4 regions of the Streptomyces sp. NPDC087859 genome follow, and region 2 is predicted to be linked to each of the others. Evidence: riboswitches for the same ligand, from Rfam matches in the RefSeq annotation. Region 2 holds a riboswitch; each other region holds the start of a gene.
The links. A riboswitch is a leader RNA that binds a small molecule or an ion and turns the genes downstream of it on or off. The one in region 2 is predicted to bind cyclic di-AMP.

Region 1 (2,193 bases), on a different contig from region 2:
TGCGTCAGGGCCGCCGGTGGATCAGGAGAACCTCAGGGGGTGAGCCCCTTGCTCCGCAGCCACGCCATCGGGTCGATCCCGGTGGACGCACCGCCCGCGTGGACCTCGAGGTGCAGATGCGCGCCCGTGACGTTGCCGGTCGCTCCCACGCGCCCGATCACATCACCGGTGTTGACCTTCTGGCCCACGCTGACACTGATCGACGACTGGTGGGCGAACCACAGCTCGGTGCCGTCGTCGAGGGTGAGGACGGTCTTGTAGCCGTACGACCCGTCCCAGCCGGCCTGCGTGATGGTGCCGCTGTGGATCGCCTTGATGAGCGTGCCCGTGGGAGCGGCGAAGTCGAGGCCCGTGTGGTACCCGGAGGACCACAGGGAGCCGGCCTGCCCGAAGGTCGAGGTGATCGTGTACGAGGAGGTCGGCAGCGTGTACTGCTTCGCCAGCTCGGCGAGCCGCTTGGCCTCGGCGGCCTTCTCGGCTTCCGCCTCCGCCTTCTTCTTCGCCTCGGCTGCGTCGTCCGCGGCCTTCTTCAGCGCGGCGGCCTCGGCCTTGGCGGCCTCGTCGGCGAGGGCGCTCTGCGTGGCGAGCTGCGTCTTGTTCTCGACCTGCGTCTGCTGGCTCTCGGCCTGCGCCATGATCCGGTTGCGCAGCGTCTCGCCGGCGCCGGAGTCGGAGACGCTGATCTGGGTCTTGTCCGTGACAGCCGTGGCGGCGGCCGTGGGGGCCGCGGCGAGGTCGCTGAGCGCGGTGGCCGAGCCCTGCGGTGCCTCCTCCTCGCCGGACACGAACGGAAGGTCGGGCATCGAGATGGAGACCGGCGGCTTGCCGGTGTTGGCGCTGGCCATGCCGGCCCCGCCGACGGCGGCTATGACACCGACGCCCAGGACGGTGGAGCTGCGGGCGAATCCCCCGCTGCGCTGCTTGGCGACCCGATGCTTGCCACGTGCCGGTCGGATGGACTCCTCGGTGGGATTCCATTCCTCCCGCGGACCCTCGTCGTGGTGGTAGCTGCCGTAGCCGAAGACATCGGTGGTGCTGCGCTGGCTCGGCACGTACGGGGCCTCGGGGGCAGGCCGGTTTGACGCCACGTGGGCGTGCTCCTTTCCTTCCTTCTCGCCTACCGGGTTAGCTGACGGGTTCGGAGCAGGAAGGTCTCCTACGCGCGTATACCGGCCGTGAGTTCACGGTGGCATCCGCGCGATTCACCCCAGGGTGGTGGTTCCCCGGCTCCCTTGCGGGATTAAGCGCGTGAGCACGGAGCCGTCTCTTGTGACGGCTGGGACGACCGCGCTGCGTTATCGAACGTTAATAGACCCGGACCATGGATTCCAAGCTGTTCCGCTTGATCATTAACCTTTTTCCCCTGGACGTACGGGTCCATGAGCGGTGAAAAACGGGCGAGTTGACCGCGCTCCGGTAAACTCACAGGTATTGACTGTATGTCAGTTGTTATGCGGAGGGCACTCACCCGGTCACCCCACGTGATAAAGCTCCCCAAGGGTCACGGCCGTCGTACGGCGAGCAGCGCCATGTCGTCCGTCATGCCGCCCCCCGTGTGCCGGCGCACCTCCACGGCGAGCGCGGACAGCAGCGCCCCGGGGACCCGGAATGCGCGTCCCGCGAGCCGCGCCGCCGGATCGTAGAACTCCCCGTACCGGTCCCGCGCCTCGGACAGCCCGTCGGTGTACAGCAGCAGCGTGGCCCCGCCCGGGAAAACCGCCTCCTCCGCACGGTCGGGCCAGCTCCCCAACTCGCCCATGCCCAGCGGCAACGCGGGCTCGACGGCGGGCAGCGCCCGCACGGTGCCGTCGGGACACAGCAGCAACGGCGGCGGATGGCCGCGGTTGAGGACCCGTACGACCCCGTCGCCGTGCGGCAGTTCGGCGAGTACGACGGTGGTGAACCCCTCGATGGCGTCGAGCCCCTCGCGCCGCGTGCCCTCGCGCGCCAGCGCCCGCTCCAGCCGCCGCGCGACCGCCTCCAGCGTCGGCTCCTGCTCGGCGGCCTCCCGGAACGCCCCGATGACGACGGCGACCGCGGCGACCGCCCCCATGCCCTTCCCCCGCACGTCCCCCACCACCAGCCGCACCCCGTACGGACTGTCCTGCACCGCGTAGAGGTCCCCGCCGATGAAGGCGTCCTTCTGCGCCGCCTCGTACCGCACCGCGATGTCGAACCCGCCGATCCGGTCGT
Region 2 (2,193 bases):
CACCCACCGCATATTCACTCGTCGCCACTGACCTGGACGGAACCCTGCTCCGGGGCGACGACACGCTCTCCGACCGTTCGCTCGCCGCGCTCGCGCGGGTGGCGGAGGCCGGGGCCCGGCATCTGGTGGTGACCGGCCGGCCGGCCCCGAGAGTGCGGCCGCTCCTCGACGACCTGGGCAGCACGGGGCTCGCGGTGTGCGGGCAGGGCGCGCAGGTGTACGACGCCGGCGCGGACCGTCTGCTGTGGTCGGTGACCCTGGACCGGGAGTTGGCCGAGACCGCGCTCGGCAAGATCGAGGCGGAGGTCGGCCAGGTGTACGCCGCCGTCGACCAGGACGGCGTCGACGGTCTCACGCTCATCGAGCCGGGGTATCTGATGCCGCACCCCACCCTCCCCGCCGTACGGGTCGACCGCCGCGACGACCTGTGGTGTGCGCCCATCAGCAAGGTCCTGCTCCGCCATCCCGCCCTGTCCGACGACGAGTTGGCGGCGACGGCCCGCGGAGTCGTCGGTTCCCTCGCGACGGTGACGATGTCGGGCCCCGGCACCGTCGAACTCCAGCCATGCGGCATCACCAAGGCGACGGGCCTGGCCCTGGCCGCCGACCACCTCGGCCTCGGCCCTCAACACACCATCGCCTTCGGCGACATGCCCAACGACATCCCCATGTTCGACTGGGCGGCACATGGCGTCGCGATGGCCAACGCCCACCCCGAACTCAAGGCCGTGGCCGACGAGGTGACCCTGTCGAACGAGGACGACGGCATCGCCGTCGTCCTCGAAAGACTCTTCCGGCAGGCCTAGGCCCTGTCGGCCTAGTACGCGCCCCACACGTTGTCGATCGACCCGTACCGCTGCGCCGCGTAGTTGCAGGCCGCGGTGATGTTGGCGACCGGGTCGTAGGGGTCCCACGAGGTGCCGGAGACGTGGTACGCCTGGAAGGTGGGGTCGATGACCTGGAGCAGGCCCTTGGAGGGGGTGCCGGCGGCCGCGTTGGAGTCCCAGTTGTTGATGGCGTAGGGGTTGCCCGACGACTCGCGGATGATGTTGCGGTAGATGCTGTCGTACGACCCGGGGATGCCGTTCTGGGCCATGACCTGGAGCGACGCCTGGATCCAGCCGTCGAGCGTGTTGGTGTAGCCCAGCGAGGTCGCCGTGGTCACGGTCGGGGTGGCCGCGGAGGCGCTGGTCGCGCCGATGACCGGGAGCGCGAGGACGGCGATGCCGGTACCGGCGACGGCGAGCTTGCGGGCGAGGCGGGACGTTCTGGTGCGACGGTGCTGAGCGGCAGCAGGCATGACGGTTCCTCTCCGACGCCTGCGAGGTGAGCTGTCGGGTTCGGGCGGGAGATGCCCGGCCGGGCCGCCGTACGGCGACACGACTTCACCCCAAGCCGGTCCGTTATGTCCGGCGACTTACCTGGTTCCCCCGCTCCTGCCGTGAGTTCTCGTAGGTGAGCGGTCTCCGGGCGGCGGCAGGATTCGGCGTTCCGCCCGGCCGGGAACGTATGCGAGAGCACATGTCCGGAACAAGTACCGGATTCACACAACGAGCCCATTGACCTCGGTCTGAGGCGTATGGGGTGCTTGATCCTTTGCGACCGCCAATCACCAACTGGCGTTCGTGCATGGCGGATCGGCGGACGTGATCTCACAGCCCGCCCACAGAATGAAGTGACTCAAGTCACTGAAGATGAAATCCGGCCGCAAATCGGGCAATTAACCTCAACCGGCTGTTCTCGGAATCCGCTTCTCCCACGTCCGGTGGAACACCACCTCGCCGCCCTCCGTGCAGACCACCTCGTTGGCGGCCAGGAAGAACTCCGCCCCGGCACAGCTGATCTCCGAGCGCGTACGGACCGTCGTGTCCCACGCGAGCTCCGGCCGGTGCAGCCGGATCGACCAGTCCGAGCGGGTGCGTGCCGACAGCGGGTCCGTTTCGTCGATCGTGTACGTCTCCAGCGCGTCCTCGGTGAACTCCAGACCGTCCGGGTACACGCGCGTGCCGCCGTACCGGGGGTCGACCTCCAGACGCCACTCACCCTTGGCGACATCGCGTACGACCAGTCGCTCGGGGCGCGGTTCGTCCAGCGTGGCGGGGAAGTTGACGCCGAGCGGCTCGGCCTGTTCGGGCTCGTCGAAGGTGATGTCGCCCGCCGACTCACGGGATCGCACCGGAAGTTCGAGGAAAC
Region 3 (2,193 bases), 200 kb from region 2:
CCGACGTGGGTGACATCGTCGTAGAAGAAGACGAGGTCGCCGGGCTGGGCGTTGGCGAGGGTGACCGTGGTGCCGGCGTTCACCTGGTCGTAGGTGGTGCGGGGGAGAGAGATTCCGGCGGCGTTCCAGGCGGCCTGGGTGAGGCCGGAGCAGTCGTAGGAGTCGGGGCCGGTGGCGCCCCAGACGTACGGCTTGCCCACCTGGGAGCGGGCGAAGGCGAGGGCCTTCTCGGCCTTCGTGGCGTACGAGGAGTCCGAGGTCTCCGCGGTCTCCGTGGACGACGAGGAGCTGCCCGCCGACTCCTCGGCCGCGGCGGCCTCCGCCGCCGCCTTCTGCTCGGCCGCCTGCTGCTTCGCCAGCTCGGCGGCCTTGCGGGCGGCCTCTTCCTGCTTCTTCTTCTCGATCGCCGCGAGGCGCGCCTTCTCCTCGGCGGTCAGCTGCGACAGCAGCTCGCGCGCGGCGGACAGCTTCCGCTGAACGGTCGCCTTGGCGGTCTTCAGGTCGCCCTGCGCGTCGGAGAGCGTCTCGAGGCTGTCGGTGGCCTCCTGGCGCTTCTTCATCGTCGCGGACTGCTCGGTGACGTAGTCGTCGACCGCGTCCTTCTGACGGGACGTCATACGGCCCATCAGCTGCGTCTGGTCGAAGTAGTCCTGCGGGGAGTCCGCGAGCAGGAAGGTCGCGGTGTCGGGCGCGGAGGCGCCGGTGCGGTACTGGGCCGCGGCGAAGGAACCGAGCTCCTCGCGGGCCTCGTTGAGCTTCTGGGTGCGCTGGGCGACGTCGTCGAGGAGGGTGTCGACCTCCTTGCGCTGCTTGGAGGTCTTCTCCTTGGCCGAGTTGTACTTCTCGGTCGCCGACTCCGCCTGGCGGTAGAGGTCGTCGACCTTCTTCTCGACTTCCTCGATGCTCGGCTTGTCATCGGTCGAGGGCGCGGCGGTGGCCGTCTGGGAGAGCAGGGCCACGGAGGTGAGGGCGGCCGTGGCGAGAGCGGGTGTGCGTATGCCGGCTACGCGCGTACCCGGGGGAGGCGGCTTGCGGTGCGACGCCAAGGTCGGCGACTCCTTCCATACTCCGCCTACCGAGTTAGCTGTCGGGTTCGGGCGGGTGGTTCGGAAGGGTTGCCCTACGGCTGTTCCCGGTGCGGGAGTCGGCCGATTCACCCCAAGTTCGGTGGGTCCCCGGTTCCGGGTGCGCGGCGGCGCTCCGGATTCGGCGGAGGCCGCGCGGCCCGGCGACGTTCGCCGGTGGGGGTCGTACGGCCTTCCGGCACGGTAGCCAACGGGTGTGGCCCCTGTGAAGGTTGATGTCCGATAGGCCCGATACATTTTCGTGACCTTAGGTCAGGACGTTGCTCGCGGTGGTACATACGGAGTGATCTGCAATGACTTGTGCGCATTGCGGTCGATCCGTCGCGGAACGTGTCGGGACGGTGATGGAGGGTGATGAGGTCGGCCCATGTTCTCGGGGCGGCGGCGGGGTGTCAGTGGGGAGCCCTAGACTCGGAGAGCGATGAGCAGCCTCTTTGACGACAGCTTCCTGGCGGACCTCCAAGCCTCTAAGGGCCGCGAGGAGGAGCCCCCGCCACCGCCCGAGGACGAGCACGTACCGGAACCCGTTCCGGACGACCTGTTCGGCGGCAGGTTCGACGTGCCGCCGGACCGGGACGCGTACTACCGCGACGGCGCCCCGCGCCCCGTGCTGGACGCGGCCGCGCTCATCGACGGACTCAACGAGAACCAGCGCGCGGCCGTCGTGCACTCCGACACCCCGCTGCTCATCGTGGCCGGCGCCGGCTCCGGCAAGACGCGGGTGCTCACCCACCGCATCGCCTACCTGCTGGCCGAGCGGAATGTCCACCCGGGCCAGATCCTCGCGATCACCTTCACCAACAAGGCCGCGGGCGAGATGAAGGAGCGCGTCGAGCAGCTCGTCGGCCCGCGCGCCAACGCGATGTGGGTGATGACGTTCCACAGCGCGTGCGTGCGGATCCTGCGGAGGGAATCCAAGAAGCTCGGCTTCACGTCGTCGTTCTCGATCTACGACGCGGCCGACTCCAAGCGTCTGATGGCCCTGGTCTGCCGTGACCTCGACCTCGACCCCAAGCGCTTCCCGCCCAAGTCCTTCAGCGCCAAGATCAGCAACCTCAAGAACGAGCTGATCGACGAGGAGGACTTCGCCGCCCAGGCCACCGACGGC
Region 4 (2,193 bases), on a different contig from region 2:
CGCTGGTGACGAAGGCCGCCGAGCTGCGCGACGCGCTGGCGACCATGCATCGGCGCGGCGAGACCGAAGTGCACGCCATGACCCTGGCGCGTGCGCTGCGGGTGCTCGACGGCGAGCGGCGCACAGCCCGGGTCACGGTGCCGCCGCACTCCGACAGTTGACGTGACGGCAGCCGGTCCGGCGCGCCCGACCGCGTGGCGGCGCGTCCGGGCCGGCCTTCAAACGGACCAAACGACGTACCCCCGTTTGGAGTAGACACCTCTCCTTTGACAGGGCCGCAAAGGTTGCGCAACGCGCGTAGCCCGACTCCGGAATGAGTACCTCCGTCGCTGGTCCGGGGGTCCTTGACCCTGTCGACGTTCCCTCGAACAGACGAGTGTCCACCCGAACGGGTGAGTGGTGAGTAACGCCACAAATCCCCGATTCCATTGGGTTTTTCGGCGTGGAGTACGTGAAGATCCCTGTCTGACGACAAGACCCCGCCGCAGCGGCGGGGCGATCCGGGCGGACGCCGAGTCCTGCCGCCGCCCGGATGACCGGTCGACAGGAGTGGATCGGCAGGAGTGGAGGACCCAGGCACGACGGGTCGCCGGATCGGCCTTCAACAGCCGATCCGAGCAGCCCTTGGGGTGAAGCCGCAGTATGCGGCCGGGCAACTTCGCCAGCCCGAATCCGACAGGTCATCCTTCACAGGCGGCTGACGAAGGGTTGCGCATGTCTGCGCTCAATCGTGTCCCGTCGCTCATGGCCCGGGCCGGTACGGCCTCGGCTCTCACCATCGCCGCCGTGGGCGGCTCCCTCGTGGTCCCGGGCGTCGCATCCGACGCCGAGGCCGCGACACCAGCGACGAAGGCACTCCAGGTCGCTGCCTCCAAGAAGGGCTCCCCGTACAAGTGGGGCGCCGCGGGGCCGCACCGGTTCGACTGCTCCGGGCTCACGCTCTACTCATTCAAGAAGGCGGGCAAAAGCCTGCCTCGTACGGCGGCCCAGCAGTACAACAAGACCCGCCACATCTCCGTGGGGAACCGCAAGGCCGGAGACCTCGTGTTCTTCCACTCCGGCTCCAGCGTGTACCACGTCGGCATCTATGCCGGGAAAGGGAAGATCTGGCACTCCCCGAAGAGCGGGGAGGTCGTGAAGCTGCAGAAGATCTGGACCAAGAGCGTCTGGTACGGCCGGGTCAAGTGACCCGTCCCGTGGGGGTGATGGCGACCTGACCTGCCGTCACCCTCGCGGGGCCGCCGTGACGCCTTGAGAGGCGCCTCCGACTTCCGGAGGCGCCTCTCTACGGTTCCTGCTGCCCCGCCGCGGAGACCGGCTCGGCCGGTACCGTCCACGGGAGTTCGATGGAGACGGTCTTGCCGCCCTCCCGGGTGGGCCGGACTCTCAGCTTGCCGCCGCACTCCGCGGTCAGCCAGCGGATGATGACCATGCCACGGCCGTTGTCCTGCTGGACGGCGGCCGGCAGCCGCTTCGGGAACCGCGGATGACTGTCGGTGACCCCGATGCGCAGTTGTTCGTCGCGGTCGAGCCGGATGTCCACCGTGAAGGTGGGTGACTGCCCGAAGGTGTGCTGTACGGCGTTGGTGGCGAGTTCGGAGACGATGAGCCGGATCGTCTCGGCTGCCTCGGTGGTCGCCGGCAGGCCCCATTCCGCCAGGGTGCCGATGACATAGGTGCGGGCCGTGGCGACCGAGGCGGGATCGCTCGGCAGAGTGACGGATGCTTCCAGATGGTCTGCCATGGCGACGTCGTCCCTTTCCCACGGGACCGCGGTCCGACACGGAGCGGATGGTTCGAGTACGGTCCCGGACTGGTGCTTCATCGCCAGACTGCCATTACGCGGCCGGTCACGGTGCCGATCCACCAAGATATGCATATATCTGTCGCTCGAAGCGGTGAACTCTCCGACGGAAGACCGTATTTGGGTGGCCCGGAAGGAGTAAGGAGTAGCCCATGCAGCACGGTCCCGCGGTACGCCGCCGGAAACTGGGCGCCGAACTGCGTGCGTTGCGCACCAGTGCGGGGCTCACCAGTGGTGAGGCGGCCCGGCTGGTGGGCTGGCACCAGTCGAAAGTGAGCCGGATCGAGACCGGCGCCAGCGGCGTGAAACCGGCCGACGTGCGGTTACTGCTGGACGCCTATGCGGTGCACGATACCCAACTGCGCGAGTTGCTCCTGGTGTTGGCGGGC

Region 1: another riboswitch for cyclic di-AMP. It lies ahead of ACIOHP_RS03945 (M23 family metallopeptidase); the one in region 2 lies ahead of ACIOHP_RS03325 (transglycosylase SLT domain-containing protein).
Region 3: another riboswitch for cyclic di-AMP. It lies ahead of ACIOHP_RS02320 (NlpC/P60 family protein); the one in region 2 lies ahead of ACIOHP_RS03325 (transglycosylase SLT domain-containing protein).
Region 4: another riboswitch for cyclic di-AMP. It lies ahead of ACIOHP_RS39420 (C40 family peptidase); the one in region 2 lies ahead of ACIOHP_RS03325 (transglycosylase SLT domain-containing protein).

Annotation. Positions count from the first base shown of each region.
Region 1 is NZ_JBIUUU010000002.1:21,998-24,190, forward strand. It holds gene ACIOHP_RS03945 (M23 family metallopeptidase) at 33-1,088, opposite strand; cyclic di-AMP (ydaO/yuaA leader) riboswitch at 1,100-1,257, opposite strand; gene ACIOHP_RS03950 (PP2C family protein-serine/threonine phosphatase) at 1,502-2,193, opposite strand, start outside.
Region 2 is NZ_JBIUUU010000001.1:702,683-704,875, reverse strand. It holds gene ACIOHP_RS03330 (HAD family hydrolase) at 1-806, shown strand, start outside; gene ACIOHP_RS03325 (transglycosylase SLT domain-containing protein) at 818-1,300, opposite strand; cyclic di-AMP (ydaO/yuaA leader) riboswitch at 1,302-1,462, opposite strand; gene ACIOHP_RS03320 (CocE/NonD family hydrolase) at 1,727-2,193, opposite strand, start outside.
Region 3 is NZ_JBIUUU010000001.1:498,920-501,112, reverse strand. It holds gene ACIOHP_RS02320 (NlpC/P60 family protein) at 1-1,046, opposite strand, end outside; cyclic di-AMP (ydaO/yuaA leader) riboswitch at 1,054-1,222, opposite strand; gene pcrA (DNA helicase PcrA) at 1,507-2,193, shown strand, end outside.
Region 4 is NZ_JBIUUU010000020.1:172,439-174,631, reverse strand. It holds gene ACIOHP_RS39425 (hypothetical protein) at 1-161, shown strand, start outside; cyclic di-AMP (ydaO/yuaA leader) riboswitch at 500-711, shown strand; gene ACIOHP_RS39420 (C40 family peptidase) at 715-1,188, shown strand; gene ACIOHP_RS39415 (ATP-binding protein) at 1,286-1,744, opposite strand; gene ACIOHP_RS39410 (helix-turn-helix transcriptional regulator) at 1,957-2,193, shown strand, end outside.